DNA from 4 places in the Agrobacterium sp. 20P9.1.2 genome. Region 2 is predicted to be linked to each of the others. Evidence: predicted binding sites of a transcription regulator. Region 2 holds the regulator's gene; each other region holds the start of a gene.
What was found. Region 2 encodes PhoB, which activates phosphate uptake and scavenging genes when phosphate is short. Its sites were predicted from a motif close to TGTCATNNANCTGTCAT; they were not measured.
Positions count from the first base shown of each region.

Region 1: a site for PhoB is predicted at 1,834-1,850, ahead of AC27VJ_RS00755 (DUF1045 domain-containing protein). Genes of this name have one in related genera too.
Region 3: a site for PhoB is predicted at 3,963-3,979, ahead of AC27VJ_RS04610 (PhoX family protein). Genes of this name have one in related genera too.
Region 4: a site for PhoB is predicted at 4,739-4,755, ahead of phnF (phosphonate metabolism transcriptional regulator PhnF). Genes of this name have one in related genera too.

Region 1 covers NZ_JBYOKI010000001.1:155,884-161,608, reverse strand. Annotated here, with positions in the region: gene dapB (4-hydroxy-tetrahydrodipicolinate reductase) at 1-824, shown strand, start outside; gene AC27VJ_RS00760 (2,3-bisphosphoglycerate-dependent phosphoglycerate mutase) at 846-1,481, shown strand; gene AC27VJ_RS00755 (DUF1045 domain-containing protein) at 1,944-2,633, shown strand; gene AC27VJ_RS00750 (alpha-D-ribose 1-methylphosphonate 5-triphosphate diphosphatase) at 2,630-3,766, shown strand; gene phnN (phosphonate metabolism protein/1,5-bisphosphokinase (PRPP-forming) PhnN) at 3,763-4,365, shown strand; gene AC27VJ_RS00740 (Ldh family oxidoreductase) at 4,380-5,369, opposite strand; gene AC27VJ_RS00735 (TonB family protein) at 5,457-5,725, opposite strand, start outside.
Region 2 covers NZ_JBYOKI010000001.1:365,790-371,514, reverse strand. Annotated here, with positions in the region: gene AC27VJ_RS01840 (DUF6481 family protein) at 1-253, opposite strand, end outside; gene AC27VJ_RS01835 (hypothetical protein) at 290-511, opposite strand; gene AC27VJ_RS01830 (cold-shock protein) at 736-945, opposite strand; gene AC27VJ_RS01825 (hypothetical protein) at 1,147-1,425, shown strand; gene phoB (phosphate regulon transcriptional regulator PhoB) at 1,471-2,154, opposite strand; gene phoU (phosphate signaling complex protein PhoU) at 2,288-3,004, opposite strand; gene pstB (phosphate ABC transporter ATP-binding protein PstB) at 3,092-3,907, opposite strand; gene pstA (phosphate ABC transporter permease PstA) at 3,983-5,305, opposite strand; gene pstC (phosphate ABC transporter permease subunit PstC) at 5,302-5,725, opposite strand, start outside.
Region 3 covers NZ_JBYOKI010000001.1:934,075-939,799, reverse strand. Annotated here, with positions in the region: gene AC27VJ_RS04640 (hypothetical protein) at 79-432, shown strand; gene AC27VJ_RS04635 (pyridoxal phosphate-dependent aminotransferase) at 566-1,678, shown strand; gene AC27VJ_RS04630 (hypothetical protein) at 1,765-1,926, shown strand; gene AC27VJ_RS04625 (hypothetical protein) at 1,933-2,517, shown strand; gene AC27VJ_RS04620 (SEL1-like repeat protein) at 2,730-2,996, opposite strand; gene AC27VJ_RS04615 (DUF2147 domain-containing protein) at 3,505-3,843, shown strand; gene AC27VJ_RS04610 (PhoX family protein) at 4,040-5,725, shown strand, end outside.
Region 4 covers NZ_JBYOKI010000002.1:473,041-478,765, reverse strand. Annotated here, with positions in the region: gene AC27VJ_RS08045 (efflux RND transporter periplasmic adaptor subunit) at 1-439, opposite strand, end outside; gene AC27VJ_RS08040 (alpha/beta hydrolase fold domain-containing protein) at 490-1,287, opposite strand; gene AC27VJ_RS08035 (LysR family transcriptional regulator) at 1,432-2,388, shown strand; gene AC27VJ_RS08030 (pyridoxamine 5'-phosphate oxidase family protein) at 2,449-2,931, shown strand; gene AC27VJ_RS08025 (SDR family oxidoreductase) at 3,006-3,869, opposite strand; gene phnF (phosphonate metabolism transcriptional regulator PhnF) at 3,982-4,719, opposite strand; gene phnG (phosphonate C-P lyase system protein PhnG) at 4,836-5,282, shown strand; gene phnH (phosphonate C-P lyase system protein PhnH) at 5,282-5,725, shown strand, end outside.

The DNA.
Region 1 (5,725 bases), 210 kb from region 2:
GCGGCAATGGCATGAAACTGGTGGTGGTCGGTGCAGCTGGGCGGATGGGGCAAACGCTGATCCGCCTGATCCACGAAACACCGGGTGTCCAACTGCATGCCGCCGTGGAGCGTGAAGGCTCCCCCTTTATCGGTCGTGATGCTGGCGAGATTTCCGGCCTTGGTCCCAACGGCGTAGCAATCACCAGCGATGCGCTCGAAGCTTTCGTCCATGCCGAAGGTGTCATCGATTTCACCTCACCCGCTGGCAGCGTCGCCTTTGCCGGTCTTGCCGCACAAGCCCGCATCGTCCATGTCATCGGCACAACGGGTTGCTCGGTGGCGGATGAGGAAAAATTCGAGGCTGCGGCTCGCCATGCCCGTGTCGTGAAATCCGGCAATATGAGCCTTGGCGTCAATCTGCTCAGCGTTCTCACGCGGCAGGCGGCAAAGGCACTGGATGGCAGCGGCTGGGATATCGAAATTCTCGAAATGCACCACAAGCACAAGGTCGATGCGCCCTCGGGCACCGCCCTGCTTCTCGGTGAGGCTGCGGCCAAGGGCCGGGGTATCGACCTTACATCCAAATCCGTGCGCGTGCGCGATGGCCATACCGGCCCTCGTGAAGGTGGCACGATTGGTTTTGCCACATTGCGCGGCGGCTCCGTCGTCGGCGACCATTCGGTTATTTTTGCTGCAGAGGGTGAGCAGGTCACGCTGTCCCACCATGCGGCAGACCGCACGATTTTCGGGCGTGGCGCCATCGCTGCTGCCGTCTGGGCGCATGGGCAGAAACCCGGCCTTTATTCCATGCTGGACGTTCTCGGTCTGGCGAAAGACCAATAATCAACTCGGAGAGCAATTGATATGAGCGGAACCCTCGTCCTCGTTCGTCACGGCCAAAGTGACTGGAACCTCAAGAACCTCTTCACGGGCTGGCGTGACCCTGACCTCACCGAACTCGGCGTGCAGGAAGCCAATGCAGGTGGCAAGGCTCTGGCCGATTATGGCATCAAATTCGATATCGCTTACACCTCATCGCTGATCCGCGCCCAGAAAACCTGCCAGATGGTGCTCGACAATGTCGGCCAGCCTGACCTTGAGACCATCCGGGATGAGGCGCTGAACGAGCGCGACTATGGCGATCTCTCCGGTCTCAACAAGGATGATGCCCGCGAAAAATGGGGTGAAGAACAGGTGCATATCTGGCGCCGTTCCTACGATATTCCACCTCCAGGCGGTGAAAGCCTGCGCGACACCGGCGCCCGCGTCTGGCCCTATTACCTGACGGAAATCCTGCCGCGCGTTCTGCGGGGCGAAAAGGTACTGGTTGCTGCGCACGGCAATTCGCTGCGCTCGCTGGTCATGGTGCTGGACAAGTTGAGCAAGGAAGAAATCCTCAAGCTCAACCTCGCGACCGGTGTTCCCATGGTCTACAAGCTGAACGCAGATTCCACCGTCGCTTCCAAGGAAGTGCTGGGCGATATGTCCGCGGCGCATTAATAGTGCGCAGAATCAAAAAAGCGCCGCTGCGTAAAGCTAGCGGCGCTTTTTGTATTTTATCTTCTTCTTACTCGAGCGTTCCAGCACAAGGAAAATATTGCGCCTGAGCTAACGTCAGAAATTGCGATGTTCGCCGAACCAATAGGCGCAACATACGCTGGAAGCGGCAAATACTGTAAAGAACAGTGCGACGAGAATTCCGATTTCCATGAGCCTGTGCTCCTTGCATCCGTGAATACTTGCAAGACTAACGCAGAATGGTTGAAGAAGTTTCATCATGGATTTCGGGCGTGGAGAAGCGAGCAGCGATCTCACCCCTAAAATGCATCTCTCGGGCAGAGTTTTTCGCCGCTATCATCATTCCGTCACGTAGAGGTTCTAATTCGCTTCTGCGGCCTTGCTTCGCCAAGGCGAGTCATTCCAAATACCGCTCTGATCCCTGATACTGAAAGTGCGACCGACGTGCGCTACGCCATCTATTTTACACCCGCCGAAAACGATGCCCTGACCGAAAAGGCATCGCGATGGCTGGGGCGTAATGCGTTTTCCGGTATTGCTCATGATGACCATGAGGCCTATGCGGAGATCACCGCCGAACCACGTCGATATGGTTTTCACGCCACGTTAAAAGCGCCCTTCGAGCTGTCCGAGAAGCGTAGCGAAACCGATCTTCTGGCCGCTTTGCAGGCGTTTGCCGCCTCGCGGCAGGCTTTTTACATCCCCAAACTGGTGGTCGGATCTCTCGGACCCTTCTTTGCGCTGGTGCCGCACGCGCCGTATCAACCACTTCAGGATTTTGCAGCAGACGTGGTCGATTATTTCGAGCCCTTCCGTGCACCCTTGTCCGACAGTGACATCGCCCGCCGCAGGCCGCAGAACCTCACGGAAAGCCAGCGGCATAATCTGTCGCTCTGGGGCTACCCGCATGTCATGGACGATTTTCGCTTTCACATGACACTCACCGGACCCGTGGATGAGGCAGACACTGCGCACATATCCGGCGTGCTGGCGTCAGAATTTTCCAATTTCACGGATCGGCCACTGTCCATTTCGGGACTTGGCCTTTTCGTTGAGAAGGCGCGTGGCGAGGCCTTCACCATTCACACATGGCTGCCGCTTGCCGCACCTGATATGAAAGAAGCAATAGCATGACGGAACAGATATTCTCCAACGCCCGCATCGTTCTTGAAGACAAGATCATCGAAGGCTCGGTCTTGGTTCGCGATGGGCTGATCGCCGATGTCAGCGAAGGCACATCCCGCGTCGGCGAGGATTTCGAGGGTGACTATCTGATCCCCGGCCTCGTGGAATTGCACACGGACCATCTTGAGCAGCATTACTCGCCGCGCCCGGGCGTGACCTGGAACAAGATTGCCGCCATTCAGGCGCATGATGCGCAGATCGCCTCATCAGGCATCACGACGGTGTTCGATTGTCTTCGCCTCGGCTCGGATGAAGATGGCGGCTTTGCCAAGGGCGAAATGCGCGACATGGCCGACGCCATCGAGCAGGCGCAGAACGAAAACCGCCTGCGCGCCGATCACCTGCTGCATCTGCGCTGCGAGGTTGCGGCTGGCGACGTGCTGGATCATTTCGAGGACTTCGAAAACGACCCGCATGTGAAGCTGATTTCGCTGATGGACCATTCCCCGGGGCAGCGCCAGTTCCAGACCATGGATCAATATATCGTCTTCTATCAAAAGAAGCGCGGGCTCAGCGACGAGGTCTTCAAGGCTTTCATGGAACGGCGTGTCGCTGCATCGGCCAAATATTCCGCCCCGAACCGCGATTATCTGTCCGCCCGTTGCCTTGAGAGGGGTATCACCATTGCCAGCCATGACGATGCCACCCATGCGCATGTCGAGGAAGCCATCGGCCACGGCGTCAAGCTGGCCGAGTTTCCCACCAGCGTCGAGGCGGCGCAGGCATCGCACAGCGCGGGCATGAGCGTGTTGATGGGTGCACCCAACATCGTTCGTGGCAAATCCCATTCCGGCAATATCGCAGCGCGCGATCTCGCTGAACTCGGCGTGCTCGATGTCCTGTCGTCCGACTACGTTCCTTTCAGCCTGCTGTATGCGCCGTTTCTGCTGGCCGATCAGGTCGAAGGCATGACGCTGCCCAAGGCGCTCTCCATGGTCACCGCAACACCTGCGCGTACCGTGGGTCTCAGCGACCGCGGTCGCATCGCCACCGGCCTTCGTGCAGACATGCTGCGTGTTCACAGGGACAAGGATGTTCCCATCGTCCGCTCCGTCTGGCGGCAAGGCAGGCGCGTGGCATGAACGAGAGCGCGCCGCATCTTTCCAACCCGGCTGCGAACCGCCACGGCGTGATGATCGTCGTGGTCGGCCCGAGCGGTGCTGGCAAGGACACGCTGATGGAATTTGCGGCACAACGGCTCGGCCAACGGGAGGATATTCACTTTGCCCAGCGCGCCATTACCCGCAGCCGGGATGCGGGCGGTGAGAACCATGATGCGGTGACGCCGGAAGAGTTCGCGCGCCGCTTCGAAAACGGTGATTTTTGCGTGTCCTGGCAGGCGCATGGCCTCAGCTACGGCATTCCGACCTCGGTTCGGGACCAGCTGGCGCAAGGCAAGATCGTCATCGCCAATGGATCACGGTCCGCGCTCAGCCATTTCAAGGCGGCCTTTCCGACGCTGAAAGTCGTCAACATCATCGCCACGCTGGATGTTCTGGCCGCGCGGCTGGAAAGCCGTGGCCGCGAAAGCCGGGAGGAAATCCTCCGCCGGCTCCAGCGTAGCTCGCTGGAAGTCTGTGGCGACTTCGATGTGACGACGATAGACAATAGCGGTGCGCTGGAGGTTTCCGGCGCAGCTTTTGCTGAGCTGCTCGAAGAGCAGCTCAGCCGTTGCCAATGATTACGGCGCTTTGATTACAGGGCTTTGATCTGAGCCAGAATATCGTCTTCGATGACGATGCCGTTTTCCAGCGACTGCTTGCGAATGCCCTGACTGCGACGTCCCGGCAGCCGCGCATTCTCCTGCCCCTCGATTTCACTTGCCATGAGAGCAAGCCGCTTGGCAAAGACGTCGTTTCCGGCAATCAGCGGATCGATGGCGATGATGGTGTGGCCCAGCGAAGGTGCGGTCCCCGTGTCATCCAGCAGCGATGAGGCCTGAAAGCCGAAATTGCCGCCGGTCAGGCCTGCAGCCATAACCTCCACCATCAATGCCAACGCAGCACCCTTGGCCTCACCCGCTGGCACCATGGTGCCGTTGATCGCCTCGTTCGGATCGGTCGTCGGTTGTCCCGAAGCATCCAGCGCCCAGTCACTGGGGATTTCAACACCCTTCTGGCGTGCCGCCATGATCTTGCCCCGCGCGACTTTGGACAGAGCAAGGTCGATGACCAGCGGATCGGCACCGTCAACCGGGGCTGCAAAGGCGATGGGGTTGGTGCCGTAAAGCGGCTTGATGCCACCCCAGGGCGCCATGGACGCCGGTGCATTGGCGACCATAAACGCGACGAGTCCCTGTTCCGCAAAACGCTCCACCGTCAACGCCATCACACCGGCATGGTGCGACCGACCGATGAGACCGAGAGCAATGCCCTGCGAGCGCGCAATATCGGGAAGCTTTTCAACGACGAGATCAATAGCCGGATAAGCATAGCCGTGACCGGCATCGACGGATAGCACGGCGGGGCGTGTCTGCGTGGCGACAGGCCGGGCTTTGCCCTCGATTTTCCCGACACGCAGCTGGCCGATATAGGCAGGTATGCGGCGCACCCCGTGACCACCCTGCCCCGCAGCTTCTGCTGCCACGAGTGCGCGCGCAACGGAGCGCGCATTATCCGGCAGAACACCGTTCTTTTCAAAGATGGAAGAAACGAACTCTTCCGCCTGCTCTATGCTGAATTTCATGACTGGCTTGACCTGCGGTGGGTAAAAGCCAGCCATAGCGCAAGCGGCAGCGGAGCGAAATGCTTTTCGCTCTGCCCCGTCCTCAGCCTACTGAATCTTGATCGGCAGTGTGACAGTCCGGTTTGCATCCGGTGGTGGCTCTGCCACGGGAGAGGCTCTTTCGATCCAGGCCAGCACCTGTTGATCGATGGAGGCATCGCCTGTCGATCCCTGCAATCGGATCGAGCTCAAGGCGCCATTGTCATTGACCCGGAACGTCACCGTCACGACCTTGCCGCCAGCGCTGAGCGACGAGGGCTTTTTGCGCGAAATCTGCGAGCGGATGCGCGACTGCCATTTTGCAGGCGTCATAGAAG
Region 2 (5,725 bases):
CAAGCTCGGCTTCATGCGCCAGCCGTTCCGCTTCGAGGCGGCTCTGCTCTTCGCGCTTCTGCTGCTCGCGCTCGGCACGACGCGCTTCGCGGGCTTCCGCCACGGCGATGCGTTCTGCCTGCTTGGCTTCCCGGTTGGGTTCGGCGGCTTCCTTGGCGGCCTTATAGGCCTGCAGAAGGGCAGCCTTGGCCTCAGCAGCGGCGCTGCGGCGGTCAGTCAGTTCACTGTTTTTAACGTTTTTGTTGTTTCTCAAGTCTCTATTCCAGTTGAGGTGCCGTACCCATCAGGGTCAGGATTTCTTAGCACGCTTTGCGGGTGTCTTGGCAGGTGCCAGGCTGTCTTGCAGTTCCTTGGCAAGGCGCGCTTCACGCAGGCGCTGCGTCTTTTCATCACGCGCCTGGGCAATCGAATTGAGTTCGTCAACCGCATGGCCGCGTGCAAAGAACTGCGACTGCGTTTCACCGAATGCGATTTCCGCCTGCTGGCGAGATTTGCTGTGTGTTTCAGACATGGAATTTCCTTCCTGTCGCATCAGCCGAAATCGGGATCGATTTCCAAAAACGCCGCTGCGGGGTGGATAGAGTGGCCCGGAGCGTTTGCGCCCATGGGCGCCTTGTCCGAAGCCTGTACCGCCGGGCGGCACAAAAAAAGGCCAGGCAACGTGCCTGACCTCGCTTGGTCTCATGCTTTCGACAGTGCCAGTACATCCGTGGTCAAAGGAAAGCGGAGTCCGTATTAAGCAGCCTGGAGATTGCAGGCCGACATTTTGCCCGACTTGTTGTCGCGCTCAAGGTCGTAGCTCAGCTTCTGGCCTTCAACGATTTCGCGCATACCTGCACGCTCTACAGCGGAGATGTGTACGAATGCGTCTGTGCCGCCGTTGTCTGGCTGAATGAAGCCGAAGCCCTTGGTGGAGTTAAACCATTTTACTGTGCCTGTGGTCATAATGAACCCTTTCAAAGCATAAGTTATAGATCACAGAACTGACGCCCTGTGTGCGAGTATAGCGATTTTTTTGAAGGAAAGGGTTAGTTCAAAACGCGGTGCTAATCGCGCGGCAACCAAAGCTCAGCAAGCAAAATATCGATAAACCAGTGATAGAGGGTTATGACCGGATAGTCAAACTTTAAATTTCAGATCATTGAAATGAGCGTTTATCTTGCAACGCAGCAGCCTCTTCAGAAATATAATAATCCGTGCTGGATTTTCAATTTTGAAAATTTACCTGCCCTTTGTTTTTACTCAGGAAAACTGCGCGGCAAGCGGATATCCCCGCCTCCCCTTTCCATCCGCAACTTCTGGCGCAAACCAGTTCAAAGGGGTCAAAAATATATCTTCGTGACCGGCTGGAGATGGCTCCCCTTCTCGTACACATTCCTGCCTAAGCTGCGCAAAAATACAAAACGCGCGCCGTTGACCCGGTGAGGCAACAGCGCGCATTGTGCGAAAGATCAGTGATGGAGCCGCCCGTCAGGCTTCCATAGAATAGCCAGCGCCGCGAACGGTGCGGATCACATCCTGCATGTTGGAGAAGTTCAGAGCCTTGCGCAGACGACCGACATGAACATCGACCGTGCGTTCGTCCACATAGATATCGTGACCCCAGACGCCGTCGAGAAGTTGCGAGCGGGAGAAGACGCGGCCGGGAGAGACCATCAGGAACTCCAGCAGGCGGAATTCGGTTGGTCCGAGGCGCACTTCGCGGGTCTTGCGGTGAACACGATGCGTTTCGCGATCCAGCTCGATGTCACCGCATTTCAGGACAGACGACAGAACTTCCGGGCGGGCGCGACGCAGCATGGCTTTGACGCGCGCCATCAGTTCCGGCGTGGAGAAGGGCTTGACCACATAGTCGTCTGCGCCCGTGGCCAGTCCGCGCACGCGCTCGCTTTCCTCACCGCGTGCCGTCAACATGATGATCGGCAGGCGTTCGGTCTCGGGGCGCATTCTCAGGCGACGGCACAATTCGATGCCGGAAACGCCCGGCAGCATCCAGTCCAGGATCAGCAGATCCGGCGTCCGCTCCTGCAGGCGGATTTCCGCCTCGTCGCCACGGGGAATGGTGTCGACATCGTAACCTTCGGATTCCAGATTGTAACGAAGAAGAACACTCAAAGCCTCTTCATCTTCGACAACTGCGATTTTCGGCACCATAGGCTTGGGACTCCGCCAGTCTTACCAGAGCGCCATGCGTTCATTTGGACGCATCACGGACGCTCTGGCCTGTTGATCTACACATCGGCATTCCGAAGATCGTTTCCGATCCAAAGTGCCGATGCTGTAAAACTTACTCGGTTACTGCACCGAGCGTGTTGGAACTATCGTCCTTCGGACGCTCGCCTTCCGGCTGGCTGCCGGTGGCCATGTAGTAGATGGTTTCTGCGATATTGGTCGCATGGTCGCCAACGCGCTCGATGTTCTTTGCGCAGAACAGCAGATGCGTGCAGGTGGTGATGTTACGCGGATCTTCCATCATGTAGGTCAACAGCTCGCGGAACAGCGAGGTGTACATGGCGTCGATCTCTTCGTCGCGCTCGCGGATGGCCTGCGCCTTTTCTACGGAACGTGTGGAATAGACGTCCAGCACTTCCTTCAGCTGCACCAGTGCCAGTTCCGACAGATGCTCGAGACCACGGGCCAGCTTGCGCGGAACGCCCGTGCCAGCAACGGCAATGACGCGCTTGGCGGTGTTCTTGCCAAGGTCGCCTACGCGCTCCAGATCGGCGGCAATGCGCAGCGAACCGATGATTTCGCGAAGGTCGGCCGCCATAGGCTGACGCTTGGCGATGGTGACGATGGCCTTGTCGCCGATCTCGCGCTCGGCGTGATCGAGGATCGTATCATCAGAGATGACCTTCTGGGCCAGCGCTGCATCGGAATTGACCAGCGCCCGCACCGCATCAGCGCACATCTGTTCAGCCAGACCACCCATTTCGGCGATGCGGCGGGTGAGGAACTTCAGTTCATCATCATAGGCGGACATAATATGGGAATGTGTCGACATGTTCGAAGTCTCCAGTTTCGATGCACTGGCCCGCAAGCCCAGTTGGGCTCAAGCGGTGCCATGCGAAGGGTTTGAACCAGCGTCAGATCAGCCGAAGCGACCCATGATATAGTCCTGCGTGCGCTGGTCATCCGGGTTGGTGAACATCTTATCGGTGTCGTTTTCTTCCACCAGATGGCCCAGATGGAACATGGCGGTTCGCTGCGACACGCGGGCTGCCTGCTGCATGGAGTGGGTAACGATGACGATGGTGTAATTGGCGCGCAGCTCGTGGATCAGTTCTTCGACTTTGGCGGTTGCAATCGGGTCCAGCGCCGAGCAGGGCTCATCCATGAGGATGACTTCTGGAGAAACCGCAATGGCGCGGGCGATGCACAGACGCTGCTGCTGACCGCCGGACAGGCCGGTGCCGGATTCGTGCAGACGATCCTTGGCTTCGTTCCACAGACCGGCCTTCTGAAGGCTGGACTCGACGATCTGATCCATATCCGCCTTGTTGCGGGCCAGACCATGGATGCGGGGACCGTAGGCGATGTTTTCGTAGATCGTCTTCGGGAAAGGGTTCGGCTTCTGGAACACCATGCCGACGCGGGCGCGCAGTTCCACCACGTCGATCGTCTGATCGTATATATCGTCTTCATCGAGCGTGATCTTGCCGGTAACGCGGCAACTGTCGATGGTGTCGTTCATGCGGTTCAGCGTGCGCAGGAAAGTGGACTTGCCACAGCCAGACGGTCCGATGAGCGCCGTCACGGTGTTTTCACGCACATTGAGGTTCACATCGTAAAGGGCACGCTTCTCGCTATAATAAACGGAAACGTCCTTGCCGATCATCTTGTATGTTACTTCATTCATTTTCTTGTCCAGCGCCTTTTCAACTGCTGCTTCCGACAACATATTCATAGCCTCAAGCTCCCGGTGTTTGTTACATCGCATGCTGGCTGGAAAACCGGTGACCCGATTTTCCCTAAGTAAGGTTTACCAACGACGCTCGAAGCGGCGACGCAACAGGATTGCTCCCACATTCATGACGATGAGGAACATAAGCAGGATGATGATAGCGCCTGATGTTCTCTCGACAAAGGCACGTTCTGCTTCGTTCGCCCACATGTAAATCTGCACCGGCAGGGCCGTGGACGGATCCATTGGCGTTGTCGGATAATTCGCGACGAAGGCGACCATGCCGATGAGCAGCAGCGGTGCGGTTTCGCCAAGGGCATGTGCCAGGCCGATGATGGTGCCGGTGAGAATTCCGGGCATGGCCAGTGGCAGCACATGGTGGAAGATGGTCTGCATTTTCGAAGCGCCAAGGCCAAGGGCAGCGGCGCGGATGGATGGCGGCACCGCCTTCAGCGCCGCACGAGTAGCGATGATGATGGTGGGCAGCGTCATCAGCGTCAGGACGAAGCCACCGACCAACGAGGCCGAGCGTGGGAAGCCCATGAAGTTGATGAAGACCGACAGGCCGAGCAGACCGTAAACGATGGACGGAACGGCGGCGAGGTTGTTGATATTGACTTCGATCAGGTCCGTCAGGCGGTTCTTCGGTGCGAATTCTTCCAGATAGATGGAAGCGGCGACGCCGATGGGCAGCGACAGAACCAGCACGATCAGCATCATGTAGAAGGAGCCGATCAACGCCACGCCGACACCTGCGGCTTCCGGACGGCTGGATGCGCCGTTAAAGAAGATGCCGGTGTTGAACTCCTTGGCCAGTTGGCCCGCTTCGGTCAGTTTCTTGACCCAGACGAGTTGCTGGTCGGAGATGCGACGGTTCTGCTCATTGACGGACACATCGACCTGACCCTTGACCACGCTATCAAGATCGCCTGAAGCCAAGAGGGCCACGGTGCGCGTCGTGCCGACGATGCTAGGATCGGCCACCACCAGATCGCGCAACTGTCCACGAATGCTGTCGGAGATCATCGCATTGACGGCACGAAGGCCATCGCGGTCATCCAGGGACACGCCGAGTGCCTTTGCCACCGCATTGCGGGCAATCACGGGGTAGTTCGCGGTCATCAGCTTGGCAGGGTTCTGGGCACGGACGTTGTCGGGATCGATGATCTGCTGCGAGAACTCGACCGGCACGGTGATCATGGTCTGCTGGAACGCCGTATAGCCTTTGCCGACGACGGACCAGAGAAGCAGGAAAAGGAACAGAAGGCCGAAGGAGATGGCGGCAAGGCCGTAAGTCCGGAAGCGGCGCTCGGCGGCGTAACGGCGCTTGATGCCGATATCGCGACGGACCTTCTTCGTTGCGGCTGGGGCGGTAAAGCCCGGAGTAACGACGTCGGTCATTCGTACTGCTCCCGGTATTTGCGCACAATATAGAGCGCGTAGATATTGAGGCAAAGCGTGATGGCAAAGAGGGTGATGCCAAGCGCAAAGGCAACCAGTGTCTGTGGCGAGGTGAATTCAAGGTCGCCCGTCAGCTGGCTGACGATCTTGACCGTCACCGTTGTCATCGGCTCGAACGGATCGAGCTGAAGGCGGGCGGCAACACCGGCGGCCAGAACAACGATCATGGTTTCGCCGATGGCGCGCGAGGCAGTCATCAAAATGGCGCCGACGATGCCTGGAAGGGCCGCTGGCAGAATGACCTTCTTGACCGTTTCCGAGCGCGTTGCACCAAGGCCCAGCGAGCCGTCACGCAGCGTGCGGGGAACGGCGGTGATGATATCGTCCGACAGCGAAGACACGTATGGGATCAACATGATG
Region 3 (5,725 bases), 570 kb from region 2:
GAGCGTTTCCATTCAGCATTCGGCAATGAAGCGGGCGTAAGATTGTATCAAGAACAAAAAGGCAATCGGGAGGTTGTCATGGCGCTCAATATCAACATCAATGCGAACGACGCCGTTCCACAGGACGAGATGTATGAAAAATACAGTGTGGATCGTCCCGGCAAGATCACCTTCATCGGCCACCATCTCAGCGCCAAGAACACCATGCGCTGCCTCATCCGCAATATTTCGCTTTACGGCGCGGATATAGAAGTCAGCCCACATCTGGATTTGCCGAGTAATTTCTATCTGGAAGTGCTGGGCATTCGCGATGAGATCGGCTGCACCTTGATCCGGCGCGAAGTGGAACAGGCAACGGTCGGCTTCAACATGCTGATCGATGCGGAATTCCTGCATCACATTCGCCGCCTGAGCTTCGAAACGGCGGTTTGACGGCCAGTCCGTTCTGCCTTGCGGGCGAACACCCCTTTAAAAAACAACGACAATATTTCCGGCCCGCCTTGCGCGGGCCAATTTTGATTCTATTGTGAGGCCCGTCTTTCAACGGATAACGGAACTCTCTGAAATGTCCGCATTTTCGCGCTTTACGTCGCTCGCCGCTTCGCTTCCATCCTCCGTGCCTTTCGTGGGGCCAGAGGCGATAGAGCGCAACCGCAAGCTCGCCGTTAAGGCACGAATCGGCGCAAATGAGAGCGGCTTCGGCCCTGCTCCTTCCGTGCTGGAGGCTATGAAGCAGGCGGCATCCGAGACCTGGATGTATTCCGACCCGGAAAATTTCGAATTGCGGGAAGCGCTCGCCATCTACCACGGCGTTTCGCGCGACAATATCGCCATCGGCAACGGTGTGGATGGACTTCTGGGAGAGATCGTGCGGCTGGTGGTGGAACCCGGCACGCCTGTTGTCACCTCCTATGGCGGTTACCCCACCTTCAACTACCATGCGAATGGTTTTGGCGGTCGTCTGGTCACCACACCCTATTTCGATGACCATGAAAATCTGGATGGCCTGCTCGATCAGGTCAAAAAGGAAAACGCGCCGCTGGTGTATTTCGCCAATCCGGATAACCCCATGGGCAGCTGGTGGGAAGCGAGCGAGGTTCTGACCTTTGCCAAGGCCCTGCCGGAAACCTGTCTGCTGGTGCTGGATGAGGCCTATTGTGAAACTGCGCCGGAAAGCGCCGTTCCCAGCGTCCGCGCGATGATCGGCATGCCCAACGTACTGCGCATGCGCACCTTCTCCAAGGCTTACGGTCTGGCTGGCGCACGCGTGGGTTATGCCATCGGCACGCTTGGCAACGCGCAGGCCTTCGATAAAATCCGCAATCACTTCGGCATGCCCCGTGTGTCGGTCGCAGCCGCGCTGGCAGCCCTGAAGGATCAGGCCTATCTGCGCGATGTGGTCAAACGCATCGCCAATGCCCGCGAGCGCATCTCCACCATCGCCCGCCAGAACGGCCTCTCCCCCCTTCCCTCCGCCACCAACTTCGTCACCATCGATTGCCACAAGGATGGCGCTTACGCCAAAGCCATCGTGGACGGCCTGATGGAACACGGCGTCTTCGTCCGCATGCCCGGCGTAGAACCGCTGAACCGCTGCATCCGCGTGAGTGCGGCCCCAGACGCCAAACTGGATTTGTTTGCCGAAGCGCTGCCGAAGGTGCTGACGGGGTTGGGTTAAATGGAAAGCACGTAACAACGAATGGTTGATTGCGCGTTGTTCTTGTGAGAGACTGAGTTCAGCATATGTAGTGATGAGCGCTTGATATGACCAAAGAAGAGTTTGAAAAAACAAAACAGGCACTGCGTGATACGCGTAAAGCGGCTACACGCTCCAAGGAAGCTGCCCTTAATTATTTGCAAGAAATTGGCATTGTCGATGAAAACGGCGAGTTGGCTGCCGAGTATAATCACCAAAAAGTTGCCTGATCTGTCTTGCACTCGCTCAGCACTTCCTTCGTCCTTGGATATCATGGCTGTAGCAAAGCCGTTGCTAACAGCTTGCTGAATGGCGATCCATTTCGCCCAAGCGAAAATGCCTACGACTGGCTTGGAAAAGGCATCTATTTCTGGGAGGCCAACCCCAGAAGAGGCATTCAATTTTTTCGTGAGGTTCAAAGCCGCAAACAACGTGACCCTGACGATGTCACGGTGGTAGGCGCAGTACTTGATCTCGGCTTTTGCCTCGATCTCACATCTTCTCGTGGCGTTGATCTCGTTGTCGATTCCTACAGGGGTTTGGAAGCTGTCATCGACAAGATCCCCGGACTAGCAATGCCAACCAATGAGCTCGGGCCAGACTTACTATTTCGAAATCTCGACTGCGCTGTGATTAATTACCTCCATTCCAGCAGAGAACATGCGCGCTTGCAGAAATTTGATTCAGTTCGCGGCGTGTTTCAGGAGGGAGGGAGGCTTTACGCCAATTCCGGCTTCAGAGAGAAAACCCACACCCAGATCGCAATATGCAACCCTGATAAAATCAAAGGCGTTTTCCGGGTTCCTTCCTCGGACCTATAGCCTAGGAAACCCAATCCGACATACAAAAAAACCGTGCCGGCCTTGTTTCTGCCGGTCACGGTTTGATGTTTTCAGCGTGGATCTGAGCTGTCCCTTTACGGGAGTATTCTTTTTGTATCCGGCCGGGACTGGAGGAAACCAGCCGGTGAGAATGGCGGTCTTGGGACCGCTCTGTCTTTTTATCTGGCGCCGGTTGGTCCGGTGCTCGATTGTTAGTGTGTGGTCATCCAGTCGCGGGCGGCGCGTAGTGCCGTTGCGAGGTCTGCCTTGTTCATGTTGCGGGCCAGATCGGCGCGCAGCGAAGCTGCCCGTTCCGAACCCTTGATGGCGGCGATGTTGAGCCATTTGTGGGCAGCAATGAGGTCCACCGGGCAGCCGCGGCCTGTCGCGTAGATCAGGCCGAGGTTGCAGAAGACGTCCGCGCGGCTTTGGCCACCGGCGACTGCCATTTCGATATCGCGAACTTCAAAGCGTGCCATTTTTCTTTATCCTGTTTGCCCGTTTTCTCTCTGTCTTGGCTCCTCTGCGGGAGCTTTCCGGTTTGAAGGCCTTACCGTCTTCTGCGGCTTGTTCTGGCCTTTTCCGTCGGCAGGTTTTCCCTGCTCTTTCGATGTCCCCACTATGCCAAACGGGCTTCAACGGGCGCTTAAAATCCATGATTAATAGGGGACAAACAAAGTCCAAACGATTGGTAAAGTTGGGTTTTTGTTAAATATCACAAGGCCCGGAAATTAAGGACTTTGCGGACAATTTTACGAAAAGTTTACGGATGAAATTCAACCCTTTCGTAACCACGTCCCAACTCGACATTTTTCGATGGATGATTTTTCGCGGCGCAAAGGCGTGAAAAAGCGCCGAATTTAGCCGCAGCCCGTATTTCCTTTTACGTCCACGTAAACTATAAATCTGCGCATTCGCATGAGGAGTTGCGAGCGCTGAACCCTTGATGATTGCACGGGTCAGCCAAAGCTGGATTGGGAGGTCCATATGAAGAGAACGTTGATACTTGCCGTTTCCGCATTTTTGATGGGCAGCAGCGCCTTTGCGGCAGAAGCCATCGAAGGCAACTGGAAAACCGCCAGCGGCGAGACCGCCGTCATCGCCCCTTGCGGCTCCGCTTTTTGCGTGACGCTGAAAACCGGCAAGCATGCCGGAAAGCAGATCGGCAAAATGAGCGGCACCGGCAACAGCTATTCCGGCGAAATCACCGACCCTGCCAATGACAAAACCTATTCCGGCACCGGCACCGTTTCCGGCAGCTCGCTCAGCATGAAGGGCTGCGTGCTCAAGGTGCTGTGCAAATCCCAGACATGGTCGCGTCTGTAATCAGCACGACATGGACTGAGCGCATGTTTGCAGGCGGGCTTAACCCCGCCTGTATTTGTTTTGACGCCCACGCCACAATTACTTTTAGTTGCATTATATGCGTTAAATCGAATTTTCTCCGTCATATCGCTGTAATAAACCCTCTTTAGTTGCCCTATCTGGAATTGTTCCAAACTACAAGCGGATGGAGAGCGCTATGACAAAGATCGACACGAGCAAGCTGAGCTGGGATGAGTGGGACGAACTTCAGAACCCGCCACCGGCTGTGACGGATTTCGACCGCGTGGTGGAATCGGCGATTTCGCGTCGCGGTTTTCTCAGCGGCGTTCTGGCATTCGGTTCTGCGGCTGCCGCTTTGGGCACGCTCGGTAATCTGGCATCCTCCACATCCGCGCAGGCACAGGAAGCAGCCTCGCGCTTTCCGTTCAAGCCTATTGCTGCCACCACTGACAACACAATCCATGTACCTGAGGGTTACAGCTGGAAGCCGGTTGCCAAGTGGGGCCAGCCGCTGTTCCCCAACGTGTCGGATATCGACCCGGTCAAGGGTGTCAGCCTTGAGAACTCCGACAAGGTTTTCGGCGAAAACACCGATGGCATGGAGCTTTTCGTGGTCGGCAGCCATCAGCTGATTGCCGTCAACCATGAATATGTGAACAACGAAACCAACCTGCCCCACCGTGAAAAGGGCATGCCTGCCAATCTGGACGAGGTCAAAATCCTCCAGCACATGCAGGGCGTGACCGTCATGGAAGTGGCGGAAGGCAATGATGGCTGGCAGATCGTGGTCGGCAGCCCGTTTAACCGCCGCATTCACCACAACACGCCAATGAAGCTGTCCGGCCCTGCCGCTGGCTCCGAACTGGTCAAGACCAAGACCGACGCAAACGGTATCGACTGTCTCGGCACCTTCAACAATTGCGGCGCGGGCCGCACGCCGTGGGGCACCTACCTCACCTGCGAAGAAAACTTCAACGGCTATTTCGGCTCCACCGATGCCGCCTTCAAGATGCCTGACGACTACAAGCGTTACGGCATCGCTGCCGAAACGCGCTACGGCTATGAGCTGTTTGACGAGCGCTTCGACGTTTCCAAGCACCCCAACGAGCCGCGCCGTGCCGGTTACGTCGTGGAAATCGATCCGTCCAACGCATCCTCCACGCCCATCAAGCGCACTGCACTTGGCCGCATCAAGCATGAAAATGCTGCCGTCGTCATCGCGCGCGATGGTCGCGTGGTCGTCTATATGGGCGACGACGAGCGTGGCGAGTTCCTCTACAAGTACATCTCCAACGGCATTTACGTGCCGGGCGGCGATACGTCCAAGCTGCTTGATGAAGGCACGCTCTACGTCGCCAAGTTCACTGATGACGGCAATGGTGAGTGGGTTGCGCTGACGCCCGAATCGACAGGCATGAAGATGGACGAGATTTGCGTCTTCACCCGTCAGGCCGCTTCCAAGGTTGGCGCCACCACCATGGACCGCCCGGAATGGGTGGCCATCAACCCCGTTGCCATCGAAGCCTATTGCGCACTGACCAACAACAGCCGCCGTGGCGAAATGAAGGACGGCAAGCTGCGCACCAATGGCGGTGGCGATGCCATGCCGCTCAACGCCGCAAACCCGCGCGAAAAGAACGAATACGGTCAGATCGTCCGCTGGTATCCTGAGAACGACGACCACGCGGATGCCAAGTTCAAGTGGGACCTGTTCTGCATGGCTGGCAACCCGGATGTTCACAAGGATGCCTATGCAGGCTCCTCCAACATCAACTCCGGCAACATGTTCAACTCGCCAGATGGCATGATGTTCGATTCAACCGGCCTTCTGTGGATCCAGACGGACGGCGAAGACAGCAATGACGGCCAGTATGCCGGACAG
Region 4 (5,725 bases), on a different contig from region 2:
TGCGGTTGTCTGACAGTCTGCGACCGCGCTCCAGTTCGGTTCTGGCAAGACCGACCTTGGCTTCGGCAGAGGCAACCTGCGCTTCAGCACCGGCAACGGTTGCCTGATAGGGCGCGGGGTCGATGGTGAACAGGGCGTCACCCGCCTTCACCAAAGCACCTTCACGAAAATGGACGGCCTGGATCTGGCCAGCCACGCGTGAGCGGATCTGGACCCGCTCGACGGCTTCCAGACGACCGGAAAATTGTTCCCAATGGGTGACGTCACGGCTTTCGACAACGGCAACCGTCACAGGGATGGCTGGCGTTTCCGCCGGGCCGGATGCGGCTACCGCACCGGTGGTCATTGGAAACTCGAATAGGAATGCCGCCGCTGCAACGGACACAGCAAGGCCTATACCGGCGCCCGCCAGGGCCCGGCGCTTGTTCTTCAGCGTCATGGGTATCTCCTTGGCTCCATCCGGAGCCGATCAGTTACTGTAAATAAATGCTAATGCTTCAGGTCTTGAACGAAATCCGCAAACTCGGTGCAAACAGCGGAAAGCCATTTGCCACCTTCACCGCGATAAAGCCCTGTCCAGCCGGAACCGACAGGGAAAACATGCTGCCGAACCTGAACTCCCGCCTCACTCAAACGACCAGCGTAATTCACGGTCTCGTCGCGCAGAGGGTCGTCCTCGGCTGTAAATATCAGCGCCGGTGCCACGCGGTTCAGCCGCGTACAGTGGCAGGGTGCCGCGTAGGGGTGGGCAAATCCGCAGGCCTTTGCCAGATAATGGCTCCAGCCTTCCGCCCAGCGCTGCCGCATGCCAATCTTGTCGGCGTCCCGAAAAGACGTCGTCGCCATCAGCGGGTCTATCATCGGCGAGAGCAAAATCTGCCCCGCCAGCTTTCCCGGCATCCGATCCCTTGCTTTGAGCGCAAGACCGGCCGCAACATTTCCGCCCGCCTCTTCACCCGCCACAAACAGCAGCGATTTCGCGCTGCCATATTGCTTGCGATGGTTGCTCAGGCAGTCCAGCGCATCGAATGCACAATCGATCACCGCTGGAAACTCGTTGCAGGACGTCGTGCTGTAATCAGCCTCGATGACCACAGCGCCGTTATCGGCAAGCGCTCGGGCAACCGGTAATTCCGGACACTGACCGCCTTTTTCCAAGAACGAGCCGCCCCGCAGATAAAGCACCAGCGGCGGCGTCCGGTTTTCGCCAGCACCCTTGTAAACACGAACGGACAGAGGCGGCTGTGCCGCTCCGCTGCTCTCAATCGTGTGCCACTGCGTGTTCATCTTGTTTCCTTCGGAGGCCGTTAAAGGCGGCCTCTTGCAGCAATTTCTAAAACAGATATTATTGTTCGGGAGAAATTGCACAAGCATGCAAATTTGGAAACACTATTCCAAAATCACGGATAATCGATCAAAGGGCAATATGCCATGGACCAACTGTCAGCAATGCGTGTTTTCGCGCGTGTGGTGGAAACGGGAAATTTCAGCCGCGCGGCCAGCGCGTTGAACATGCCAAAGACCACCGTTACCAATATGGTGCAAGGCCTTGAAGCGCACTTGCGCACAACGCTTTTGAACCGCACGACCCGCCGCGTCATGGTTACGACGGATGGGGCACTCTATTATGAACGCGCGATACAAATTCTGTCTGAAATAGACGAGTTGGACGGAAGCCTTTCCAACGCCAATGTGCAGCCATCAGGCCGTTTGCGGGTGGAGATGGCGGGTGCATTTGCCGATAATATCATTATTCCCAATCTGTGCGATTTCTACCAGCGCTATCCACTCATTCGTCTCGATCTCGGTGTCGGCGACAGATTGGTGGACTACATTGCCGAAAACGTCGATTGCGCCTTGCGTGTCGGCACACCGCGAGACCAGTCGCTCATTGCGCGCAAGGTTTCCGAACTCGATTTCGTCACATGCGCCGCACCTTCCTATATCGAGCGCTTCGGCATGCCGCAGCAACCGGAAGATCTGGAGGGCGACCATTTCAGCGTCGGCTATCTCAACGCGACGTCGGGGCAGATCATGACCATGGCTTTCGACAACGGCACACGGTCGGTGGAGATCAATGCCCGCTACATCGTCTCCGCCAATGATAGCCGCACCTATCAAAATGCCGTTCTGGCCGGCATGGGCATTGGGCAACTCGTGCCGTTTACGATCAGGGGTGAACTGGCCAAGGGCAATCTCGTTCGCATTTTACCTGAATGGAAGCAGGAGCCGATGCCGGTTTATATCGTTTATCCGCAAACACGACATGTGACGAACAAGGTTCGTGTCTTTGTCGATTGGATCGCAAAGCTGCTGCACAAAAGCGCTTTGGGATCGCTTGACGATCCTGCGGTGCCAAGCCGTTTGCAGGCAAGTCTGGTGGAATAAAAAAGCATTGGAACGTTGATCTGCCAATGCCGTTTCCTTGACACACAAAGGAGACGACGCATGACCAACACCGATGACGATATCAGCAAGGTATGGCAACTCGCAGACAAGATTGGCTTCTGCATGTTGACGACGCAGACTGGCAGCGACCTGCGGGCGCGGCCCATGTCTGCCTATGCTGAGCAGCTGGAAAATGCCTTTTATTTTTTGACAGATGTGGCGAGCCACAAGGACGAGGAAATTTCCAAAGCGCCAAATGTCTGCCTGGCATTTGCGGATTCCAAGGGCCAGAAATACGTCTCCATTTCCGGTGCTGCTGAGGTCCAGAATGACCGTGAGAAAATTCGTGAATTGTGGGCAACGCCCGCAAAGGCCTGGTGGGATGACGCGGATGACCCATCCATTCGTATCCTCAAGGTAACGCCGAATTTCGCGGAATATTGGGATAGCCCCGGCACAGTCATCAGCTACATCAAGATGGCGGCAGCTGCTGTCAGCAAGACGCGGCCTGACATGGGCGAGAATGCCAAGGTCGATATGTAATTAAAGAAGCATGCCGCGACTGATTTCAGTTGCGGCATGCCAAATTTATTTATGTTTCAATAGTTCTGATCACATCAGATCATGATCTCGCCGCCGGTGACTGGAACGACCGCCCCGGTCATGTAGCTTCCCAGTTCAGAAGCAAGCAGCACATAAGCGCCAGCCAGTTCTGCCGGTTGGCCAGCGCGACCGATCAAGGTTTTCTCACCAAACTTCGCAGCTTTTTCCGCCGGCATTGTCGATGGAATGAGAGGGGTCCAGATTGGACCGGGCGCGACTGCGTTTACTCGAATACCCTTGTCTGCCACCATCTCAGCAAGTCCGGCGGTGAAGTTCGAAATCGCGCCCTTTGTCGACGCATAGGCCAGCAGCGCTGGAGATGGCTGACGGGACTGGATCGATGTCGTGTTGATGATGGCACTTCCGGATTTCATATGCGGCACGGCGGCTTTTGACAGGAAAAACGGCGCATAGATATTGGTGCGGAACGTCTCATCCCATTCTTCAGCGGTGATGTCCTCGATAGAGTCGTAGGTCCGCTGAAACGCCGCATTGTTGACCAGTATGTCAATTTTCCCAAGCTTCTGGACGGTTTGCGTGACGAGCGATTTGCAGTGATCTTCTGACTTGATATCGCCGGGCATCAGAATGGCTTTTCGGCCTGCCTCTTCAACCCATTTCGCCGTGTCCTTGGCATCTTCATCTTCATTGAGATAGGAAATTGCGATGTCGGCACCTTCGCGCGCAAAGGCGATGGCGACAGCTTTGCCGATACCGGAATCGGCACCGGTGATGAGGGCGACTTTGCCGGTAAGCTTGCCGTCTCCGCGATAGGAACGTTCACCGTGATCAGGCACTGGCTGCATTTTTGCCGTTAGCCCCGGTGGCTCCTGCTGCTGTTCAGAAAAGGGCGGCATAGGACGGCTGATATCGGACATGAAACTTCCAATCGTGCGGTTGGGGGGATGACGTGCTCCCCGGTCTAACCAGCGATGGAGGGATGAGTTCCGTGCGCATCGCCTTCCGATTGCCCACGCCTCCCGTATCGCTTCAGTTGGAATGCGTTGGTGGGTTTGTGAAAACCAGCTCCATGCGGTCGGCCAGAAAGCGGGTGACGATGCTCTGGATAGGCCTGTCTTCCAGATCGACATCAATGGCCTGACTGACGAGGACGATACTGTCAGATGCGCAATTGAGCAGTTCCACATCGCGTGTAGACACCCGTTCAGCCGTCAGGCGCGTTTCCTTGCGGCGATAATCCGCCAAGCCCTCGCGCTCCAGCGCCTTGGTGATGGAGCCGCTCTCCGCATAGGCGGAAATAATGCCGGGGAAGCGTTCGGCTGAAAACAGGGAGACAGAGCGGGACATCGGCGCGCCGGCAGCCACCGCCAGATGCTCGACACGGTGCAGGGGTGCGCCTGCTCCACACAGAAGAAGCTTTGCCTGAACGGCATCTGCAGCGATGACTTCCGCATGGATAAGCCGTCCAGACGGTTCGAGCGACTGGCGCATCATGTTTTCGGAGAAACGCGCTCTGGTGCCGATGGGATAGACAACACGCGGCTGGACCGCGTTGACGAAGGTGCCGCGCCCCCGCTCAGCGCGCAGCAGCCCCTCGGTCGAAAGAACTGCGATGGCGCGCCTTACCGTGTGTCTGTTGACGCCGAATTGTGCCGCGAGTTCTGTTTCTGGTGGTAATTGCTCGCCGATCCGCCCTTCGGACACCGCACTGCGTATGCCGTCCGCGACCCGGCGCCACCGCGATATGCCATCATCATTTGCATTCATTTCAAGCCAAACGTCCCATTGTCATTCCTTCGTCATCATTAAGGGTGTATAAAACAAATAAGAATGGTTGTCTATACAAATAGACAAATTTGACGAATGAAGATGGCGACCCAACGATGAACAGTTTTGATCGAAAGCAGGCGCTGGATATTCTGGCTGGCGCACCAGCGGATGTTCTTTTGCAGCATTATGACCTGATGGCATCCGACATGCCCGCGGCGACCCCTGTGCGCGGACCGGAAATCGGCACCGTCATGGTTCGCGGCAAGATCGGCGGTGGCGGCGCGGCATTCAATCTTGGCGAAGCAAGCGTCACCCGCGCGACCGTCAAGCTGGAGAGCGGCGAAGTCGGTCATTCGGTTGTTCTGGGCAGGGACAAGGCCAAGGCTCGCATCGTCGCGCATCTCGACGCGCTGCGTCAACGTCCCGACTGGGTTTCGCGCATCGATGGCGAAATCGTCCGTCCGGCTTTGGCCGTGATGGAAGACGAGCAGCGTCGCAAGGCCGAAGAGACCGAAGCGACAAGGGTCGATTTCTTCACGGTCGCGAGAGGAGAAGACTGATGAGTACAGTCACGTTCGATGGCGGTTTCGCCGATCCAGTTTTTGCTTCGCAGGATGTTTTCCACGCCGTCATGCATGCCTTTTCCAGACCGGGATCGGTCGCCGATCTCGGTGAGCGGGCTTCGGGCCCTGCACCGCTCTGCGCTGCGGCATCGGCCATTCTGCTGACCTTGGCTGACTACGACACGCCTGTCTGGATTGAGGACTTGGAAGCTCAGGATGTTGCCACCTGGCTAACCTTCCACAGCGGCGCACCCATTGCGCAGCAGCCAGAGAAGGCGAGCTTCGTTCTTCTGTCTGAAGCAAGTGACGTGGCGCAATGGCAGGGCTTCGCGCATGGAACGATGGAATATCCGGACCGTTCCGCGACCCTCATTCTGCCCGTCCGCTCGATGGATGGCGGCCCCTCGCTTGAACTGACAGGCCCCGGCATCGAAGCCTCC